DNA from 3 places in the Bifidobacterium thermacidophilum subsp. thermacidophilum DSM 15837 genome. Region 3 is predicted to be linked to each of the others. Evidence: riboswitches for the same ligand, from Rfam matches in the RefSeq annotation. Region 3 holds a riboswitch; each other region holds the start of a gene.
What was found. Region 3 has a riboswitch for thiamine pyrophosphate ahead of K315_RS0101740 (TenA family protein). Riboswitches for the same ligand answer to the same signal wherever they lie in the genome.
Positions count from the first base shown of each region.

Region 1: it holds a riboswitch for thiamine pyrophosphate, as region 3 does, so the genes downstream of both, K315_RS0108325 (ECF transporter S component) here and K315_RS0101740 (TenA family protein) in region 3, are expected to answer to the same signal.
Region 2: it holds a riboswitch for thiamine pyrophosphate, as region 3 does, so the genes downstream of both, thiD (bifunctional hydroxymethylpyrimidine kinase/phosphomethylpyrimidine kinase) here and K315_RS0101740 (TenA family protein) in region 3, are expected to answer to the same signal.

Region 1 is NZ_AUFI01000013.1:32,124-39,377, reverse strand. It holds gene K315_RS0108345 (hypothetical protein) at 1-160, opposite strand, end outside; gene K315_RS0108340 (ATP-binding cassette domain-containing protein) at 466-3,003, opposite strand; gene K315_RS0108330 (ECF transporter S component) at 3,263-3,958, opposite strand; gene K315_RS0108325 (ECF transporter S component) at 4,187-4,816, opposite strand; TPP riboswitch at 4,849-4,959, opposite strand; gene K315_RS0108320 (hypothetical protein) at 5,010-6,179, opposite strand; gene K315_RS0108315 (ABC transporter ATP-binding protein) at 6,176-6,943, opposite strand; gene K315_RS0108310 (hypothetical protein) at 6,934-7,254, opposite strand, start outside.
Region 2 is NZ_AUFI01000008.1:249,765-257,018, reverse strand. It holds gene K315_RS0105205 (hypothetical protein) at 1-1,016, shown strand, start outside; gene K315_RS0105200 (Bax inhibitor-1/YccA family protein) at 1,128-2,009, opposite strand; gene K315_RS0105195 (DMT family transporter) at 2,029-2,991, opposite strand; TPP riboswitch at 3,063-3,152, shown strand; gene thiD (bifunctional hydroxymethylpyrimidine kinase/phosphomethylpyrimidine kinase) at 3,144-4,781, shown strand; gene K315_RS0105185 (GTP pyrophosphokinase) at 4,931-5,614, opposite strand; gene miaB (tRNA (N6-isopentenyl adenosine(37)-C2)-methylthiotransferase MiaB) at 5,762-7,225, shown strand.
Region 3 is NZ_AUFI01000006.1:309,828-317,081, forward strand. It holds gene K315_RS0101725 (DEAD/DEAH box helicase) at 1-1,212, shown strand, start outside; gene K315_RS0101730 (ATP-binding protein) at 1,606-3,036, shown strand; gene K315_RS0101735 (pyridoxamine 5'-phosphate oxidase family protein) at 3,304-3,882, opposite strand; TPP riboswitch at 4,314-4,424, shown strand; gene K315_RS0101740 (TenA family protein) at 4,418-5,272, shown strand; gene K315_RS10640 (GmrSD restriction endonuclease domain-containing protein) at 5,490-5,849, opposite strand; gene K315_RS09115 (DUF262 domain-containing protein) at 5,741-7,254, opposite strand, start outside.

The sequences.
Region 1 (7,254 bases), on a different contig from region 3:
CAAGACGCGCATAGAACGGCCCCTCCGCCACAGCCAGACCATGCAACAGGTCGCGCTGCTTCTCCTTACGCACGCGGGCGAAATAGATCCTGTCCTGCAAGGTCGGCTTGGGCATCGGCTTTGCATACGCCGGCCAGCCGTTCGTTGGTTCGTTCATCATTTCTGCTTTCATTTTGATGATTTGGTTTGTGCCTGGGTGCCGATTATGAGTGTTGGAAAAATATCTGCCTCACGTACGTCACTTTCGCCACGGCACGCTCCTCTCAACCCGACGAAAACCACAGCCACCCAAACGGTTCATCTGCTCCCCGTCAGCACGACCATACCCCCGTCACACACGCAAAATCCGTAACGACACGCAGAAAACCATCAGAAACCATTCGTCAAACGTTTGACGTTTTTTCTGCGTCTCACCATGTGAGCCACACAGGCAATGGAAACCGGACGCTCCCGCCGCGACCGCACTCACTTGCCGCCAAAGAAGCTGAACGCGCCGAACCACACTGACACCGCGAGCGCGATCATCGGCACCGCGAAGCAGCACACAAGGAACACCCGGTCGCGCGTCCCGCTCATGCTGACACGCGCGTGGCTGCGAGGCCCGTCGCCGCCGAATCCACGCGCCTCCATCGCGGTCGCCAGCGTGGTCGAACGCCTGATGGACAGCACCAGCAAGGCGAACGCCTGCGGGAAGAACGCCTTGAATGCGTTGTCGTCACCGAGTCCACGCGAACGGCGTGACGCAGTGAGCGCCGCCCAATCGTCGCGCAGCACGGAAAACAGGCGCATGCCGGCGAGCCCGCCATAGACGAATCGGTCCGGTAAATGCAGAATCTGGCTGAACGCGTCAGCCAGATCGGTCGCATCAATGCCCAACACCAGAATAATCGCGGGAATACCCACCGCCAGAATGCGCAGGCCGGTAGCCAAGGCAAGCCACGCCGACCGTTCACTGACGGTAATCATGCCCCAATGCCACCAGACGGCTCCCCCTTGTTTGCCGTACAACAGTACGGCGAGCGCAGAACCTGGCGCCCCGATGAATACCGGCCACGTAGATTTGACGACCCGCAGCGGTTTGAGCCCGAGGCAGGCGAGCGCCAGGAATTCGATGACGAGCGCGGTGCATGCGGATACCCAGTCGAGGCTGAAAATAAGCGGCAAGGAGGCGAGCAGAGCGCCGAAGAGCCGGTAGGCGGGGTTGATGGATGCGATGATGCTTGACCTGCTGGATGCGCGTGGCTGTTCGTGGCGTTCGTTGACCGGGCTGACGCGGATGGTCTGCTCGTCGTCCCATTGGCCGTGCCCGCCTTGCGGGATGAGTTCGATGACTCGTGCGCCGAGCGCGGTGACGAGCTCATGGTCGTGGGTGACGACGATGATGCTGACGCCGTCGCCGCGCAGCCCGTGGATGAGGTGGACGATCTGCATCCAGGTGCGGCGGTCCTGCCCGAAAGTCGGCTCGTCAAGAATGAGCACGCGTGGGGCGGCGGCGAGCGCTGCGGCCACGGTGAGCCGGCGTTTTTCGCCTCCGGACAGCGTGTACGGATTGACGTTCTCGTACCGGCTGAGGTTGAAGCGTTCGAGCAGATCGTGCGCGCGGCGGCGGGCTTCATCGGGCGCGATGCCGGTGCGCAGCGGCCCGAGCATGACTTCGTCGATGACGCTGCCCCGGGCGAACTGGTGTTCGGGGTTTTGGAAAACGTAGGAGATGCGGGAGGCGAGTTCGGTTGATTTCCAGTTGATTGGCTGGGTGCCGTGTGCGTTCCCGGCGAGTTCGCTGCTGGCTTCCACAGACCCTTCGAGCGGTTTGAGCAGTCCAGCGAGGGTCAGGGAGAGCGTTGATTTTCCGGCGCCGTTCGCTCCGACGAGCGCGGTGATCTGCCCGGGTTTGAATGCGAGGTTGATGTCGCTTGCGATGGCGTCTTCACTGTGCCCGATACCCAGACCGCTGGTGGTCAGGATAGGCTCGCCGGTGCCGGTTGCCGGATTGTATTCGGGTTCGCTGTCGGTGTGGATGCGGGTGATGGCGTCTTCGGGGCGTTGGTAGCGTTTGGGTAGCCAGATGCCGAGGCCGGCGAAATCGATGGTGCGGTCGGAGAAGATCTCGTCCGGGGTGCCATCGGCGATAATCACCGTACGCTGGTCGCCATGGCGGCCTACTTCCGCTTCATCGCCCTGCTGGGTGATAACAGTGCCGCTGCTTGGTTCGCCCTGTTCGCCGGATTCCGCCGTTTCCCCCGCTCCTCCGGTTTCCCCGGTCTTGCCAGCAGGCTTGCTGTCTTGCAATCCGAGGACGACGACCCTGTCGATCATGTCGATCCAAGGTTCCGCACGGTGTTCGACGAGCATCATGGTCGCGTGCGTACTGTCGAGCACGTTGCGCACCGCGCCGACAATCTGGTCTACACCGTCCGGATCGAGGTTGGCGGTGGGTTCGTCCAGCAGCAGGACGCCAGGCTGCATGGCGAGCGCTCCGGCGAGGGCGAGGCGCTGCATCTGCCCGCCGCTCAAGTGCATGGTGGAACGGTCAAGCTGGATGCCGTGCATGCCGACCGCGTCGAGGCTGTCGCGGACGCGCTGCCAGATCGCTTCGCGCGGCACGTTGAGGTTTTCCGGGCCGAACGCGACATTGTCGCCGAGTCGTTCGAAAATCGCCTGCGCATCCGGGTCCTGCAAAACAAGGCCGACACGTCCCCTGGCCTGGCTGACGGGCGTGCCGTCGACGGTGACACTCCCCTCGGTCAGCCCGCCGTCCGCGTCAATGGTACTGGTGGTGCCGTTGGCGGCGGTGTTCATGCTTTCGATATCGCCGCCGAGCAGTCCCGCCGCGCCTTCGAGAATGGTGGATTTGCCGATGCCCGAGGCTCCAAGCAGCAGTACGCGCTGGCCGGGTTCGATGCTCAGGTTGAGGCCGCGGACGGCGAAATGGCGGCGTGAGGCATGCCGGTAGCCCCAATCATGGAATTCGAGACGTGCCGGTTGTGTCGACACTGCCGTCATCGTGCTGCTGTTGTCATGTTCGCTTGACTTCATCGCGTCCTGTGTCCTGCCATCTTCAAATGCGCTGGCGCGGAACCGTTGCCCGACCGCCGTCCGCCACTGTATCGCGAACCGCCGTCCGCCGGCCTCGGTTCCGCCGCCGTGCCTGTTGCGCTGTCGTACCGCTGCGCCGCTGTTGCTGCTGTTCTGTATTGCTTCACACCTGAACAGTTGCCTGCCGAAGTGCTTCTGCCGGCGTGAACCGTAGCCCCGCCGTGGTTCAGGCGGTGGCCCTCACTTCACGCCCGGATGCGAACTTGTCCAGCGCACCGGTCCGCGCAATCGCCCGATACAGGTACCACACCACGATGCCGGCGAACACGATGCCGGAAATCACGGACGTGACCAGATAGATGGTGATGTACTGCCCGGTGAACGCCTGGCCGCGCATGAAAATGTCATGCAGCCACACGGCGACCCCGGCGAACGCACCGGACAGCATGGTGATCGGCACGTTCCACACGCGGTACAGCACTATGAGGAACGCGAGTTCGGCGAACGCGCCCTGCATCAGCGACGTGCTGAACGTGTCCATGCCCGTCCACTGGTTGCCCATCAGGCTTTCGATGACTCCGCCGAGCAGTTCCGCGTATGTGGCGGCGCCGGGCTTGCGCACGATGACCGCCGCCAGGGGGCCGGCGAACAGCCACAAACCGTTATAGATGCCTTGGAATCCAGGCATGACCAGGCCAATCAGGTCGCCGACGCCCAGCGCATAAATCAGGGACACCAGCCAGAAAATCAGCGCGCTGGCAACGCCAATCACCGATGCAACGGCAATATCGACGACACGCCACTTGAGGCTGGGGCGTACCGCTGCGACCGGAGTCGCTTCTGGTTGAAGGGTGACCGAATTGGCTGCTGATGTCGCTGTGGCGACGGATGCGTTGGACGCGTTCGAAGAGTTGTTGCTCATATTGATGTCTTCCTATGCGATGCCGGATTTCGATGATGCCCGGCAGGGGTTGGTATATCGCTGCGATGATCCCGAAACCTCCCGCCCATACTGGTGGTGGGCCTTATGCCGCTGACTTGCGAAGCCGTATCGGTGCTCCGCCGCACGCCTCGGAATCCAGACGCTGACGCTTTCAGATGGTGCTATCAGACGGTGACTTCAGACGGTGATTTCAGACGGTGTTGTCTCTCAGGCGGTGATGCCTCGCACCTCACGCCCGGAAGCAAACTTGTCCAGCGCGCCGGTCCGCGCGATCGCGCGATACAGGTACCACATGAGGATGCCGGCGATCAGCAGGCCGGACACCACCGTGGTGATCAGATAGACAATGCCGTACGACCCGGCAAGATTGATGCCCTGAAGGTTTTCGATGAAGCTGTACGCCCAGCATCCGACCCCCGACAGCGCGCCGGACAGAGCGGCAACCGGCAGGGTCCACTTGCGGTAACGCACAATCGCGAACGCAAGCTCCGCGCACACGCCTTGCACCAAAGCAATCAGGAATGTGGCGAGACCGCCCCACATGTTGCCCATCAACGCTTCAAGAATGCCGGCGACGATCTCCGCATACACTGCGGCGCCCGGCTTACGCACGATGATGGCGGCCAAGGGCCCGGCGAACAGCCACAATCCGTTGAACAGGCCGGGCAGACCGGGGACGATTGCGTCCAGTGCGGTCCAAGGTGCGGCGGTCAGCAGGGCGACCAGCCAATAAATCAGCGCGCTGGCAACGCCGATCACCGATGAAACGGCGATGTCGACAACGCGCCACTTGAGATTCACTGTGGATGATGCTGCGGTATTCGCGGCTTGTGCCATAATAATGTGCCTTTCTTGAACGGTTGTTCTCAGGCACGGGAAGAGCGACGTCCGTGCGCCGGCATTGCCCGGTTCACGTTCATTCGGTCGGAGGAAACCCCCATCTCAGCCTGGCGTTCAGCCAAGCCCCCGTGTCGGTTGTTCAGTCTAGGGGCACCCCATGATTTTGTCTATCCGATCGATTGCACGCGCATTACCGGCTCTTGAAGAACCGCAGCAACTGGGACTCCCGCACGCTGAGCCCGGCGAGGAATGTCGCGGCCATCACACCTGCGAACCCGGTTGCGGGGATTCGGCAGGCGGCGATGACGATGTTCATCCAGCCGTCGGTGGACATGCGCCAGCAGTACGCGCACAGCAACGCCAGGCACGCTATGGTCGCCAATCCCGCCCAAATCAGCGTTTCCAGAGTCATTTCGAGCAGTTGGGCGCCTTTGGTCTGCCCTACGTGCAAGGCTCCCGCGTATTCCAGTCGTCTGCGCCGCACGGAAATCACCCCGGCGATCACCCCGACCGCTAGCGAAACGTACGGCAGCCATACCGTCATGCGGTTCTTATAGCTGGAGTACGCATTGTACCGGGAGTCGAAGGATTTGTTGACCTGCGCGACCGTCGTGTTTCCGCCTGTTCCTGAAACAATCGCCGTGGAATACAGCAGGTCGTTGGTTTGCTCGCTGACCGGCCACTGCTTTGCCCAGCATTCGGTGAATTCGCCGGAGGACGCCGATACCGGGATCATCGCCGCATAGGCGAATCTGGTGTCGCGGCCGTCGTTGGGCCAGGAGAATACGCCGGCGATGGTCATATCGCCACGGTTGGTTTGCATGACACTGCCTTTGACCAGCCCGAAATCATGCGAAACGTCGGTTGAAATCCATATTCCCGAGGTGTCGGCGGTCTCGTTCACTTTCTGTTGCGTTGATGTCGCCCCCTGTTGCGCAGACGAGGACGCAGAAGACGAAGACGACGAAGACGATGATGCCGCGTTCGCTGTTTTCTGCCCGGATGCAAGCAGTTTGATGAACCCCGGGGTCACTTCGTACGCGGGCAATTCCATGCCGGGCGTCGAAGACGCGGTGATGCTTTCGGCAGCGCGGGCCGCTCCCGCAAGACTTGGCCCGTTGTGGACCATTTCAAGCCCATCACACGCTTGGCCATCGACGCTTGCACCGATGAGGGCTTTCGTATCGGCGTCCGAACTGATACGCGTGATCGCTTCCTGTTCGAGCTGCACGATGGACATGGCTTCGTACCCGCCGAGAAGCACACCGGTGATGAGCATGACGAGGAAAAACCATGCCGCCCGCGTAGTTCCCGCGCTGATGTTCCGCACGGCTTCGGAGCAGATTGACCGGAGATTCATGACCTAACCCCCTCGCTTCCGGCAAGGCTTCCATCGGCGCTTCCAGCAACGCTTCCAGCAGCGTTCTCATCGATATTTCCGCTCGCGCTCTCCGCAACGCTTCCGTCCACACGTGCAGCAGCGCTCTGACCCGCGTCCCCATACGCGTTTTCAGCACCGACCGGCGCGTAATCAGCCAAATCGACGACTCGGTCGCACGCGTCCCTGGCACGCGGGTCATGCGTTGCCACGACCACGATCATGCCTTGCCCCGCGAGATTGCCCAATACTTCACTCACGGATGCCGCCGTTCGCGTGTCCAGCTGCGCGGTCGGCTCGTCGACGAGCAGCACGTCAGGGTGCGAGCATACGGCTCGGGCGAGCATCAACCGTTGCGCTTCGCCGCCGGAGAGTTCGGAAAACTTCCGGTCCGCCGCATATTCCAAATCGAACAGCCCCATGGCTTGCAACGCTTCAGGAATCGCTTCACGCCTGCTCAAGCCGTGGCAAAGCAGCGGGAAGACCACGTGGTCGAGCGCAGTCCGCTCCGGAACACCGTAGGGGTTTTGGAATACCCACCCGATGCGGTGGATGTCGTCGCGTTCGACTTGCCCCGCCCATGGTTTCACCCACCCCGCGAGAATCGACAGCAAGGTGGATTTACCGCATCCGGAAGGCCCGCACAGCGCGACGGTCTGCCCCGGGCTGATTTCGAAATCGAGATGCTCGAACAGAATATCCGTTCCCGGGAAACGGTGTGCCAGGTCTATTGCTTTCAGGAGCATGTTGCGCCCGCGATCTTCGACCCGATTTCCACCGAGGTGATGGATGACGTGTTGCCGCCGTCATTGAGCTGCACGAGACTGACGCCAAGCGAAGAGCCGACAACGGTGACGGCATGTTTCGTCCCGTCCGTGGTCATGATGCACCCTTTGCTCCCGTTCAAGCCGAATACGGCGCCCGCGGGCACGCGAAGCGCTTCAATGGATTGCGCCAGGGAGAGCGTGCCGCTGATGCCCGCAGCAAGCGTGTCCTTGGTCTGAGTTTTGTACTCTTCCGTCGCCGAAACCTGTTTGAGGTAGTCGGCGTTGTCGAT
Region 2 (7,254 bases), on a different contig from region 3:
CCGACACACAGGAGTCTGGCAGCGACGAACTGACCCAGGTCATCGACCGCGATGCCATCGGTACGGAAACCGGCCCGTTGCCGTACAATATCCCGCCGGCTGAAATGACGGAACGCACCGCGGCGATCTACGAGTCTACGAACGAGTTCCCGTTTGCATTCGAGCAATCCGGCGAGGGAGAGGCGCGCGCGGAAGAGCCGTTGCCGTCTGACGAAGCCGACACCACCGGGCAGCTTCCTGTCGCCGAGGAGCCCACCGGCGACAATGAAGCGACCGTCGCCATCCCCGCCGACGCGAATCAGCCCGCCTACCGGCCCAACGGCGAAGCACCGCAGACAAACCGGAATGCGGCAAGCAGCCGCGTCAAGGCCGCACGTCCGGAGGAATCGCCAGCAGCAGGCAAAACCGCGACCCCGGTGCGCGCCACGATTATCATCGTGGTTGTTGTCGCGCTGTTGGTGTGCGCGGGTATTGTGTTCGCACTGACACGCCATCATGGCACATCGGCGACCCAACCGTCTGCGAACGCCACAGCCAGCGCCTCAGCGCCTGCATCTCCGTCGGCTGACGCATCGACATCGGCTTCTTCGTCGTCACCATCCGCAGCTGCCACACCGTCTCCGGCGGGTGTGTACACGAATGATGCGATGGGGTACCGGGTGTCCATCCCCGACGGCTACGTCTGGCATGAGGAAACCGATAACGGCGCGACACGAACCTTCACCGACGATTCAATCGGCATGACCATCAAGGTCTCCGGCGCATCGAATACGACTGGTGCTACGGTTTCGAGCGAATACTCCGCCTGCGCTTCCGGGCGCAGTGTGTCCTACCATCTGCTGTCCGGCGACATCATGGTGTGCAGTTATGCGGAGAACGGCACCATCACATACGTGAAGGAGATCGTCACCCAGCAGTCGATTCTCACGTTGCGTTTCGATTATGCGCAGTCCGCTCAGGAGAAGGGGTCGGCGGTGATCGACGAGGTGTTCCCGACCTTCGTTTCGACGCGCTGATGCATGCACACGTGACTATGATTCGGGCCCGGTCCCTGATGAGGGGACCGGGCCCGATTGCGATCATCACACGTGCTGTGCGACGTATGCACCGCGCAGCACGTGTGATCCTTAGTCGCGGCTGCCGAACAGACGCAGCAGATACAGGAACATATTCACGAAATCAAGATACAGATTCAACGCGCATACGATTGACAGGCTCTTGATTGCTTCAGGCTGTCCGGCGTACTGCGCGAACAGGACACGGGTTTTCTGCGCGTCGTACATGGTCAGCCCGGCGAAGATGAGCACGCCGATCGCGGAGATCACCATGATTCCGGTCGAACCCGGAGCGACGAGCATGATGACGAATTCGCCGACAATCAAAGTGATGAGCGCGGCCAGAAGAATGGGGCCGGCTTTCAACAGACTGGAACGCATGGTCAGCGACAGCATGGTCAGCACGAAGAAGAACCCGGTGCACAGCGCAAGAACCGTTCCGATTGAGCCAAGGTCGTAAATCATGAAAATCGAGCTCAACGTGAAGCCCATCAACGCGGCATATAGGTAGAACAGGACGCGTGCGGCTCCCGCCTTGAGATTCATCGCACGATTGCCGATGGCGATGGCCATGACAATCTGCACGAGCATCAGACCAATCCACCCTAGGCTGCCGGTGGCCGCCAGGAAGCTGTTGAGCAGTCCGAAGGTCTGGGTGAGCACCGCCACTACGGCTGTTACCGCGAGACCGGCAGTCATTTCGGCGTAGGCGCGGATCATTGAGGTCCGTTCCGCATGTTCGGTGACTGACGCGACCTGGGCGGGAATGGCCGAAGCTGGGGCTGCATATCCTGCGCTCGTGCCGGCGCCGGCAGGGGACTGATAGTAAACGGCCTGTGGCTGCGCGGTCGGCTGGCCATACTGGGGTTGGCCGTACTGTGGCTGTCCCTGTCCGTCGGCCTGGTATTGGATGTGTTGAGGTGAGGGATTCTGGGGCTGCTGATCGTAGGTCATGATTGTTCCTTTCTTGCGATTATTCTATGGTCTTTTGCTGGGAATCATCTGGAGAAAATCGTCTGATGAGATGTTCTGGATCGATTTGGGCGAGAATCGTGCCGAGGAAAATCATGGCACAGCCCACATATCCGCGTCCCGACATCGTCTCATGCAAGATCAGCGCTCCGCCGACAGCTGAGAAGAACGATTCCAACGACATAATCATCGAGGCCTGCGATGGTGGAACAACCCGCTGCCCGACCACCTGCAGCGTGTATGCGACGCCCACCGACATGATGCCCGCGTACGCGAGCGCGCCCGCACAGGCCAACGCACCCTGCCAATCCACCTGGTGTAACACCAATGTCGACACCCAGCTGAGCAGCGAGACCACCAGATACTGGCCAAGCGACAATGCAATCGGATTGAGCCTGCCGCCCACCCGATCAATGACGAGAATATGCGTGGCATACAATACCGCGCTCGCCAGCAGCACCAGATCGCCCACACTGATGGTGCGGATGGAGTCGGTGACGCACAGCAGATAGAACCCGACTATCGACACAATAATCGCCAGTACGGTGAGCATGTGGATCCGCCGATGCAGGAACAGGAGACCGAGCACCGGAACCAGCACGATATACAAGGCGGTCACGAATCCGGAATGCCCGGCGGACATGCTCAATTGGACCCCGTATTGCTGCGAGGTGGCGCCGGCCCACAAAATCAGCCCGCACACCGCGGACCATACCGCCACAGTGCCGCGGCTGGCTTTCGGGGACTGCCGCGTTGCCGCGCGCCCCGCCTGAATCCTTGACATCACGACAAGCACGGGCATCAGTGACACGGCGCCCAAGGTGAATCGGATCGCATTGAAGAACATCGGGGAAACCGATTGCATGCCCTGCACTTGGCTGACGAAGGCGAATCCCCAGATCAGGGATGTCAGCAGCAACAACGCACTGCCGACGATACGGCGTCGTTTCTCATTCTCTCGCATGATTCCAGCATATCCGAACCGAGCGGACGTGTGCAGGGCGGCATTGACCGTGGGGTCGGCTATGGTGGATTGCCGGTGACACGGGGTGCCGACAGGCTGAGAACACACCCGTTGAACCTGATCTAGTCAGCACTAGCGAAGGGATGTCCGGCATGAGTGAGCCGCAATACCAGCAATCAAATGAAACCCCGAGCGTCACCGGCGCCATGGCGGCGCTCGCACAATTGGAGGCCGCGGGGGAGCGTGCGGCAGACGCGCCATCCCGGCTGAGAGTCCTGTCCATCGAAGGTTCAGACCCGATCGGCGGCGCCGGCACCATGGCGGACATGAAAGCGTTCACTGCACAAGGAGTGTTCGGGTATGCGGCCATGACCAGCGTCCTCGCACAGAACACCCAGGGCGTGACCAGCATCGTCAACATGGAGCCGGACTTCCTTGTCGCGCAACTCAATGCGGTCAGCGACGACGCAATCATCGACTCGATGAAAATCGGTATGCTCGGCACCCCCGAACTCGTCGAAGCGGTCAAAGGGTGGCTGACCGCATTGGAGCAGCATTACCGTGACGAGGGCATCGCCAAACCGGTAGTCGTCCTCGACCCGGTCATGTACGCGAAATCCGGTGACGCCCTGCTCACCACGCAAGCCGAACAGGCCCTGCGCAACATCATCCCCATGGCTGACATCATCACGCCGAATGTGCCGGAACTCGCTGCACTCGCCGACGCCGACCAGCCAGCCGCGGATATCGACACGCTGGAATCCATGGCACGCGAGGTATGCAAGCGCTATGGCGTCGCCGTATACGCCAAAGGCGGTGCGCTCGCGCTCGCCGGCGGCGCGTCAAGCACCGACGTCCTCGCCGAACCGTCCGACGGGCAGGGCGAGGTGCGCACCACGCGTATCGAAGGCCGTGCGGTGCGCACCCACAACGTCCACGGTACGGGGGACACCCTGTCCAGCACGCTCGCCGCGCTGCGTCCGCAATGCGACACATGGGAGCAGGCCGCACGCCGTGCGAAAACGTGGATGAACGGGGCGATCGCCGTCGCCGACCGTTTGCACGTGGGCAAAGGGCACGGGCCAGTCGATTTCACATGGCAGCACGCGCCGACCGGATTGCGCTTCAGCGCCGACTACTGGAACCGTGTGCGGCCCATCCGCGAACGGATTCACGGCATGCGCTTCATCACCAGCATGGTGGATGCCACGCTGTCATTGGAGGATTTCGCGTTCTACCTGCATCAAGACGACATCTATCTGACCGATTACACGTCGCTGCTGGCGCTCGCCTCCTCGCGTGCCGACCGCCTGGACGAGCGGGTGTTCTTCGCACAGGCGGCTTCCGGAGGTGTGGATTCCGAGGTAATGTTCCACCACAACTGGTACGTCAAGCATGGATTCGACCCGTCTGGCACTTCCCGCTCCGAGGTGACCGCGGCCTATATCGGCCACGAGCATCGGGTCGCCGATTCCGGCTCGTATGCCCGGCTTGCCGCCGTGGTCATGCCGTGTTTCTGGATGTACGCCGCCATGGGCAAGGAAATGCGCGAGCAGGTGCGCAACAAGCATATTGATGTCGACACACATCCCTTCGGCGAGTGGATCCGCATGTACTCCGACCCGGAATTCACCGAGAGCACGCTGCGCGAGGTGCAGATCTGTGATCGGCTGGCCGCCGAAGCATCGATTGACGAATATGAGCATATGATGCATGCGGCGCTCGTTTCGTCGGAGCATGAGTTCCGCTTCTTTGAACAAGGACTGACCAGACCTGCGCTGGGATTCTAGGGTATTTTGGGGTCTCAAGGCCTTGAGACCCAGGGGTCCGGCGCCCCCACGATGGTATTGACATTCTGCGCCGGGAAGAACATCTGGTGCGCCTTGTCGGCAAGCGGGACGCACCAGATGTTTCGGGATTCTGCGCAAGACGCGAGACGTCAGGCCTGCGGAGCCTCCTCAACACGCGGGGCCCCGGTGATATCGCGGTGAATGCCCTGCATTTGCGCTTCGATGTTCTGCAGACTACGCGCGCAATCGAGCAGGGTTTGCGAATGTTCGGCGAGTTTGGCGTCGGGCAGGTCGGATTTATAACGCAACTGGTGTTCAAGGCTCGCCCAGTAATCCATCGCGATGGTGCGGAACTGCACTTCGACCGGCGTGTAATGCGCCCCCGCGGACAGGAATACCGGCACGGCGTAAATCACATGGAGACTGCGATAGCCATTCTGCTTGGGGTTCTTGATGTAATCCTTGACGCGCAGCACCTGGATATCCGATTGTGCCGACAGGTAGTTCGAAACCGAGTACACGTCATCGCGGTAGTTGCAAATCACGCGGATACCGGCGACATCGAACAGGTTGTCTTTGATTGACCGGGTATTGATTGGCAGTGATTTGCGTTGCAGTTTGCCGAGGATGGAATCCACCGATTTCAATCGCCGTTCTATATGATGGATCGGATTGTGGGCGAATCGCACTTGGAATTCGCTGTCAAGGATTTCCAGCTTGGTGCTGATTTCGTACATCGCGCCTTCATAGACCTGCATGAGGTCGATGAATTCGGTAATCTCCTCCGCGGGAAACTGTTCGCCGAGTTTCAAATCGCCCAGCCGCGCTTTCATCTCTCCAATATTGATGCGGTTATGTCGGTCAAGTATCACGATTGACCATGATAGCGTGAGGTCCCCGGACGTGTCGGATTCCACGGCGACATGCCGGGTGTTCGGGCACGCCGGCGGTGTGCCGACCGGACGATACAATCGGCGGTTATGGATGAAGCGATGATGACCGAGGCGGAGCGCGCCTCGAGACCGGCTGCCGGGCAGTCGGGGAATGTTCGGCCGGACGGCCGCGGCAAGGGTGTGTTCTATATTCATACGCTCGGCTGTCAGATGAATGTGCACGATTCCGAGCGTATCGCAGGCGTGCTGGAGCAGGACGGGTACGTGCCGGCGAGTGAACGTCAGATCGCACAGCATGATTTCGATCTTGTGGTCATGAACACCTGCGCGGTGCGGGAGAACGCCGCCGAACGCATGTACGGCACCATCGGACGCTGGGCGCGCTACAAGCATGCGAATCCGTGCGTGCAGATCGCAATCGGCGGGTGCATGGCCCAGCTGGACCGCGAGCGCATCGCCAAACGGACCCCGTGGGTCGATGCGGTGTTCGGTACGAAAAGCATTGCCTCACTTCCGCGTCTGCTTGACCAAGCGCGCGCGACCGGCGAGCCGCAGATCGATGTCGCCAACGACCTGACTTATTTCCCAAGCCAGTTGCCGGCTGCCCGTTCCTCGCGTATCTCCTCGTGGGTGTCGATTTCGGTGGGGTGCAACAACACGTGCACCTTCTGCATCGTGCCGACCACCCGCGGCCGCGAGCATGACCGGCGCCCGGGCGATGTGCTCGCCGAGGTGCGCGAGTGCGTGGCCAACGGCGCCAAAGAGGTGACACTGTTGGGGCAGAACGTCAACTCGTACGGCTACGGGATGGGGGACCGGTATGCGTTTTCCAAGCTGTTGCGTGCCTGCGGACAGGTCGAGGGGCTGGAGCGCGTCCGGTTCACCTCGCCGCACCCCGCCGCATTCACCGACGATGTCATCGACGCGATGGCCCAGACGCCGAACGTCATGCACCAGCTGCACATGCCGTTGCAATCGGGCTCCGATCGTGTACTGCGCGCCATGCGGCGTTCGTACCGTACGGAACGGTTCTTGACCATCCTGTCCAAAGTAAGGGAGGCGATGCCTGACGCCCGCATCTCCACCGACATCATCGTCGGATTCCCCGGGGAGACCGAGGAGGATTTCCAGCGTACGCTCGACGTGGTCGAACAGGCGCGGTTCTCGACCGCCTTCACTTTCGAATATTCGCCTCGTCCGGGCACCCCGGCCGCCGCGATGGAACAGATTCCCAAGCAGGTTGTCCAGGAGCGTTTCGACCGTCTGCTCGCTCTTCAGCAACGGATCACGCAAGAGGAGCTTGACAAGTTCGAAGGGCGAGATGTGGAGGTCATGGTCACCGGAACCCATGGCAAGAAGGACGATGAGACGCATCGGGTCACCGGCCGTGAGCGGACCGGGGCGTTGGTGCATATCGGCGTGCCTGAAGGCTGCCCGCAGCCGCAGGTCGGTGATTTTGTGACGGCGACCGTCACCCACGCCGGTGAGCATAATCTGATTGCCGACCCCGATCCGCAGGCGGGACAAACCTATCGGGTCCGTCGCGGCTGAACACCGGTGCCGGGCGTCCCACGGCGTCT
Region 3 (7,254 bases):
TATAACTGGGTCGCTGAGGCGGAGAAATTCACGCCGGAACTGCACGTCGCTGCGCTCGCGGGAAGCAAGGACGAGCGTCGGGCGATTCTTGCCAGTGCACGCGATTATGACCTGCTCGTCACTTCATATGATTTGCTGCGCCGCGATATCGATGATTATCGTGATATCAACTTCACGTGCATGGCGTTGGATGAGGCACAATATGTGAAGAACCACGCGACGAAATCCTCGCAGGCGGTGCGTTCGATCCAGGCCAAGCATCGGTTCGCGCTCACCGGCACGCCGATTGAGAACCGACTGTCCGAATTGTGGAGCATTTTCGATTTCCTCATGCCCGGGATGCTCGGCAGCTATAAGCATTTCCGCGGTCGGTTCGAAATGCCGATTCTCAGCGGTGACGCCATCGCGCAGCGCAGATTGCAGGTGTTTGTCGGCCCGTTCATTCTGCGCCGTCTCAAGAAGGACGTACTCGGCGACCTGCCCGACAAGATTGAAAACGTCATCACCGTCCAGCTGGAGGGCGAGCAGCGCAAACTGTATGCGGCGCTCGAGCAGCGGTTGCGCGCTTCCATCAACAGAGATACGAACTTCGATTCCGGCGCCGAGAAAATCAAGGCGCTCGCCCAGCTGACCAGGTTGCGGCAGATTTGCTGCGATCCGCGGTTGGTATACGAGAACGCCGGGAAGAAATCCGCCAAGCTTGACGCCATCGAGGAGCTGGTGGAATCCTGCCGTGATGCGGGTCGGAAGATGCTGATTTTCTCGCAGTTCACCAGTTATCTGCATCTGATCGGCAAGCGGTTGCACAAGAACGGCATCGACTATGACGTGATCACCGGCGGAACCCCGAAGAAGAAGCGGCTTGAGCTGGTCAACCAGTTCAACAAGGACGACACCCCGGTGTTCCTCATTTCGCTCAAGGCCGGCAATACGGGTCTCAACCTGACCGGTGCCTGCGTGGTTGTGCATGCCGACCCGTGGTGGAATGCCGCAGCGCAGAACCAGGCGACCGACCGTGCGCATCGCATCGGGCAGACGCAGGATGTGAACGTGTACCAGATTGTGGCGAAGGACACAATCGAGGAGCGCATCATCAACCTGCAGCGTACGAAGTCCGATCTTGCGGCGAAGTTCGTGGATGACGCCTCGACGACCGGTGGCAGCGCCATCAGCCGGCTTACCAAGGACGACCTGCTCGCGCTGCTCGGGTGAGTTGCCGGGGATTGTTGCCTTGCTGCCCGGGCGAGCGCTGGTCGAATGGGTGTTGCCACGAGGATTGCCCAGGTGCGCGTTGTACGGGCGGGGGCGTTGCTCAAGGATTGTCTGAACGGGCGCCGGTCAGCCGGGCGACGGCTGGGCGGACACTGGTTGGGCGGGCATCGGCAGTCTGATGTCTCGACTGGTTGGCCGGCAGTTGCCCCCAACTCCGCCTTGCGTCCCAACGAATCAAATTAGTAGCATACGATATACTAGCTTGCGATATACTAGTTTGTGATATACAACATTGGCGAATCAATCCTTTGCGGATAATCCTTCGTGTGTGCATCGTGGTCGCACGCATCGATGGTCGGTTCTCCGCATGGTCGGATTGGAGGGGCGTGGCTTATGGATGACTTCATCGGCAGGCATCGAGAGCTGGATATGCTTCAGCGCAGATACGGTTCTGGACGCTTTGAATGCATTATCGTATATGGCCGTCGCAGAGTCGGAAAGACGACGTTGATTCGGCGATTCGTTCAGGGTAAGCCCTGTGTGTTTTTCTCGGCGATCGAATCAAGTGCGCAGCGTAATCTCGAAGTGCTCAGCGCAAGTATTGCTCTGCTGCAGTCGGGAATGCAGGATTTGTCATCGGATGCGGGCGCAACGGCAGCGGTACCGGCATACCCTGTGTATCGTGATTTTGCATCGGCAATAGAGAGGATATTCCAACTCGCAAGCGATAAGCGGATGGTGTTCGTCATTGACGAATACCCGTATCTTGTCGCCGCTGACCCCTCGGTGTCATCGGTGCTCCAGCATGCCATTGATAGGCATCAGGAAGATTCGAAGCTGGATATTGTGCTCTGCGGGTCGAGCATGTCCTTCATGGAAAAGCAAGTGTTGGGATATAAGAGCCCGTTGTATGGGAGGCGTACCGCGCAGATCAAGGTCGAACCGTTCACCTACCGTGAGGTGCTTGATTATTTCCCGGGCATGCCGGAGGAACAAGCCGCGGTGGTGTACGGCATCACCAACGGCATCCCGCAGTATTGCCGTCAATGGGATTCGAAGAAGAACGTAGCAGATAACATCCGAGACAACGTCATCGATCCGGACTGCTATCTGTTTGAGGAGACGACGAATATCCTCAAGCAGGAGATGCGCAATCCCGCGGAATACAACAACATCATCCAAACGATTGCCTCCGGTGCGTCGAAGCTCAATGAAATCGCGACCGGCACACATATGCCGTCCGGAATGCTGGTGAGATATCTGACCAATCTGATGGAGCTGGGGATAGTCGTCAAAGAGCGTCCGTTTGGAGAAAAGGCCGCGAGAAAGACGTTGTACCATGTGGGGGATTCGTTCTTCCGCTTCTGGTATGGTTTGGTCGCGCCTTGTATGGTGTTGATTCAATCCGGCCGTGAGGATATTGCCGTGCAGCGGATAATGCAGCAGTTGCCGACGTTCATGGGGCCGGTGTATGAAACCATGTGCAAACAGTGGCTGTTGCGGCACAACGGCGAGTCGTTGCCGTTCGTCTTGTCTGAAATCGGGCATTGGTGGGGCGCTGACCCGAGGACCAGACGGCAGGAGGAGATTGACATCGTCGCTTCCGATGGGAAAGACAAGGCGCTGTATGCAGAATGCAAGTGGCGCAATGAGCAGGTCGGTGTTGCGGAGCTGACATTGCTGCGGCAACGTTCGCAACTGTTGCGGCATAGTGACAAGTATTATGCGCTGTTTTCGAAGAGCGGATTCACCGAAGAGCTCGAACGGGCTGCCGGTGATGATCCGCATGTCATGCTGGTGTCGTTCCAACAGATGTGCAAGTGAATGAGCGGGTGCCCGTGTGCGACGGGACTGCTCTGAGTGCGTGTGTATCTGCGGATTCGGGTGTGGTCTGGATTCTGGCTGCTGGCTTCCGGGAGATGCGCGGGTGTCTGCCGGTTCCTGGGTGACGCATCTTCCGGCGTGGCAACGCTATCTTGCGCCCCAACGAATCAAATTAGTAGCACACGATATACTAGCTTACGATATACTAGTTTGTGATATACCAAATTGCAGGTTGGGGACGCGGTGACGGGAAACGTCGCAGGGGGATCACCTGCCGCCGTGCGGGCGCGGAACGGTGTGGATTTTGCCGGTGAAGTTGGTCGAAGTGATTTGCCAGACCGTGACGCTTGCCATCTGCTGTGCGGTGAATGGCACGTGATCCATGCCGGCTTGCTTGCTCATCAGGGCTTGCATGGCAACGATTTTCTCGTCAAGATCTGTGACCACCGACGCCGTGCCCGTGCCGACGATCGAGCGGAAGGACGCCGACCAGTTGCAGGGCGTGCGGCCTTCGTGCACCTGATGATCGCAGTCAAGCTCGAAAGCGACCTGAAGCGCGTTGCCTGCAGCGCGAATCGCATCGATTTTGCGTCCCTCATGCGCCGAATGCAGGAAAATCCGAAGCTCGCCGAAATCCGGCGGTAGCGGTGTCCCGTCCGCCGACAAGCTGACCGGAAGGTCGTTTTCGGGGTGGGGGAATCGTTCCAGAGTGAATTGATATCCGAAATTCATCGGCACGATGGTCAGGCCCTCGGCGTCCTGGTAGGCGATGCGCACGACTTCGCACGAGTCGAGAATATCCTTGATTTGCTGCGGGGAACGTACCTCGCGGTCGGCGCGACGCATCAGTCGGTGTGCTCCGGCAAGGGTGGTGGCGTGCACGTGCGGCGCGCGGCGCAGCGAGCCGGATGGCGGCAGTGAAACCCTTGCGACTGCGGCCGATGTGGGTGTCGGCACTCGGGCTAGCGCTTGTGCCGGCGTTGACAGCGAGGTTGGCGTGTGCTGCGGAAGTTCGGAAGCGATATCGGTCATGGTGTCCTCCATGGTGTGGTGGAGCGTGGGCTGCAACTGGTGTGGAATATCTCAGATGAACGACTTTCTATAGTGTGATATAGAAAGTCGTGAAATCTGGCGTCTTTCTATACCGTACTATAGAAACTTGCAGAGCGCCGCAGCGGATATCAGCTGGGTGTAGTCCGGTGAAGTGATGCCGGTTGTGTGCGGCGGCGGAAAGCGCTGCTTCCGCGCACATGTCCGGGTGGCTGAGGTAGGGTGGCTGGACAACCTAGGGGAGCTGCGGTGGGTCTGCGGCTGAGAGTGCGCGCAAGGCGCTGACCCTGTGAACCTGTCCGGGTAATACTGGCGAAGGAAAGGAACTGCCATGACGGCATCATCGTCTGCTCAATCAAATCATGGTTCTCAAGCGGTGGCCGCGCCTAACATTTCTCCAACCGGCGAGTCCGGCACGTCCGCGCAATCTGTGGGGCAGGACGCATCTCGTGAACCGGCGACCAAGCACGTCCCGCTCGCGCCGGCAAGCAAAAGCGGCGATTACGCGTTTCTTGGAGCGACGCCCGGCAGTGTGGCCGACGCGTTCTACATGGCTGCCGCGGAGGATTGGCAGGCGGCGATCAATTCGCGGTTCGTCAACGAACTACTGGACGACACCCTGCCTGACAGTGTGCTAATCAGCTATCTGGTCCAGGATTTCACGTTCTTCATGCAGCCGACGTTGGAACGTCTGACCGCGCAGGCGCCGACGCAGGAGATTCGTGACATGCTCAACCGGCAGGCCGAGTTCTTCGCCGACCGGGAGAAGCCGTATTTCCTGCGGTTCCTTTATGGGGTGGATGAGCGGCTGCAGGCGAGTGTGCCGCAAACCCCGGCGAACCGCGAATATTGCGCGTATCTCGACCAGATTGCCGCGACCGGCAGTTTCGCTCAACTCTTGTGCCTGATGTGCGCGATGGAATGGCTGTACCTGGCCTGGGCCAAGCGCACGGTGGATGCGGGTGTCGTCCAGCAGGTGCCGGCGCACCGCGGCTGGGTGGAGCTGCACGAAGGCGATCTGTTCCGCCGCTGGGTGGGCAATCTCATCGAGCTGGTGAACCGGTATGCGAGCGTCGACGGCCCGGAAGCCGCCGTATTCCCCGAAGTCGCACGGCTCGAGCGCGCGTTCTTCGAGGATTCGTATGCGTATGCGGTGGGGGAGTCAGAAGAAGAGCGGGAAAGCTGACGTCACGAACGCGTGCTGGCTGCCCTTGACGCGTTGGCGGCGGATGAGAATCCGCTGGCGACTGTTGATAATCCCCTAATCAGGAGTTAACCCGAGCGGTTATATCACGCAGGTGGCCGCTCAACTTATCCGAAAGCATATGGGAGGGCGGCTCCCGCGATGATTGGAATCCCTCTGCCACGGGAGCTCCAATCACCACAGGAGCCGTTGCCACAACTCAATTCAGGCTGTACAGCTTGGTGATCTGATCGGCGAACCAAGCACTCCGGCGCTTGATGTCGTCAGCGGTCCATGTCGTTTTCGACTCGAGCGTCTCGCCGTTTTCGGTATCCGGTATGGACGCGTTGATTTTCAGCGGCATCGCCAGACCCGTGACATCGCTACTGGTTGGATCCTTGTACCGCTTCTTCTCGTCGAAGGTGCGTTGTCCCAGCTCGCTGTTGTACGGGGTGAGTGTGAGATTGCCGATCAGGTGGACGCATTCCGCTTGGATTTCCTTGGCTTGGTCTGGATTGTCCGGGCTGATTGCGTTGTTCCATGTATCAGGTAGGTTGCCTTCCGGCAGGATGTGTTCGATGGACCAGCGACGTTGTTTGGTGCTGTTCTTGACGAAATCGTCGAAGGTATCCGGGCGCGCTTTGCTGACGATACCTTCGCCCGGCAGGCTCGTTCGAGGTCAATCAGGACAAAGCGCGTTGTCGCCTTGTTCTTGTCGTAGATGCCTTGCGTGCACAGGGTTGTACGGAGCACATTGTCGTCGACACTGATGGCGTTCAATCCTTGGATATCGCCTTCACCGTTACGAATGAGAATCAGTGCCGCGATTCCGGTGTACTTGTGTTGCTTGAGTTCGCGGGTCAGACGGATGATGCGTGCTCTGATATTGGAGGATTTCGGCACCAGTGTGATGTTTCGCCGCACGTAGAAGGCGATGAGGTAGTCGAGAATCTGTGGAAGTGCATCTCCGAGCTCGAGGCCGGGATCTCCAAGCAGCTCCATCAACAGCGGGTACGACTGTGTCGATTCGAGTTGAACCAGCGCCTTCAGCCGCTTGGCGATGGTCTGATCGTGATGCTCATGCTTGGGCAGGCACAGAATCTGGGCATAGATGCCTGCACGTTCTTGGAGGACCGACAGATAGTCGGAGCGTTTTTCACTGTAGTACTGGCGGATTCGGCTGCGGTAGAGTTTGAGCGCGCTGCTCTTGGTGATGGATCTGTTGTCTTCGCTTTCGAACGCGTCCCAATTGTTCAGGAGGAACTGGGTGGTGATGGTGGTATCCGGCTCGCCGTCGCGGCTGAGGGTTTCGGACAATGCTATCCACTGGTTGGTGGTTTCTTCTGCCTTGCGGTCGAGGTATTCGCCAGCGTCCGAAATGAATTCCGCCTTCAGCAGGTCGACCAGTGTCAGCGGCAGGCCTTTCGAGTTCATCGAGGAGAACACGTTGAACGCGTCGGTGACATCTGGCACATGGATGCGCAGAATGGTGACCTTGAGCAGCTTCTCATAGAATTTGTCCAGTTCGCCGATGGTCGGGAAAGCGTCGGCTCCGAACAGTTTACGGATGTACCCGTACCGTTTTGCGAACGCCGTGCGCCCGGTGCGTCCGGGTTCGTTTCTGTTGAGAACACGCAGGAGGCTGCGGTAGACGGTGTCATCCTCCTCGAACAAGTGGAGTCGAGGTTCTAGGGCATCGTCTGAATTGTTGAAAATCAGACGGCGCTTGATATCTGACTGGATGGTTCCGGTCTTCATGATGTCGTCTCTTGACGTATTCTCGTCATTGGAAATCTCTTGAGCCCGCTGCCAGATGGCCAGCAAGAACAACGAGACTGTGGTCAGGCGCTGCTGACCGTCAATCACGTCATACACATCCGGGATGTTCTTCCCCTGCTGCTCATGCGGGACCACCAGCAGATTGCCGACGTAGTAGTTCTCGTCCTCGTAGCGGATATCGGCGAACAGCTGGTCGATCTGGTCGG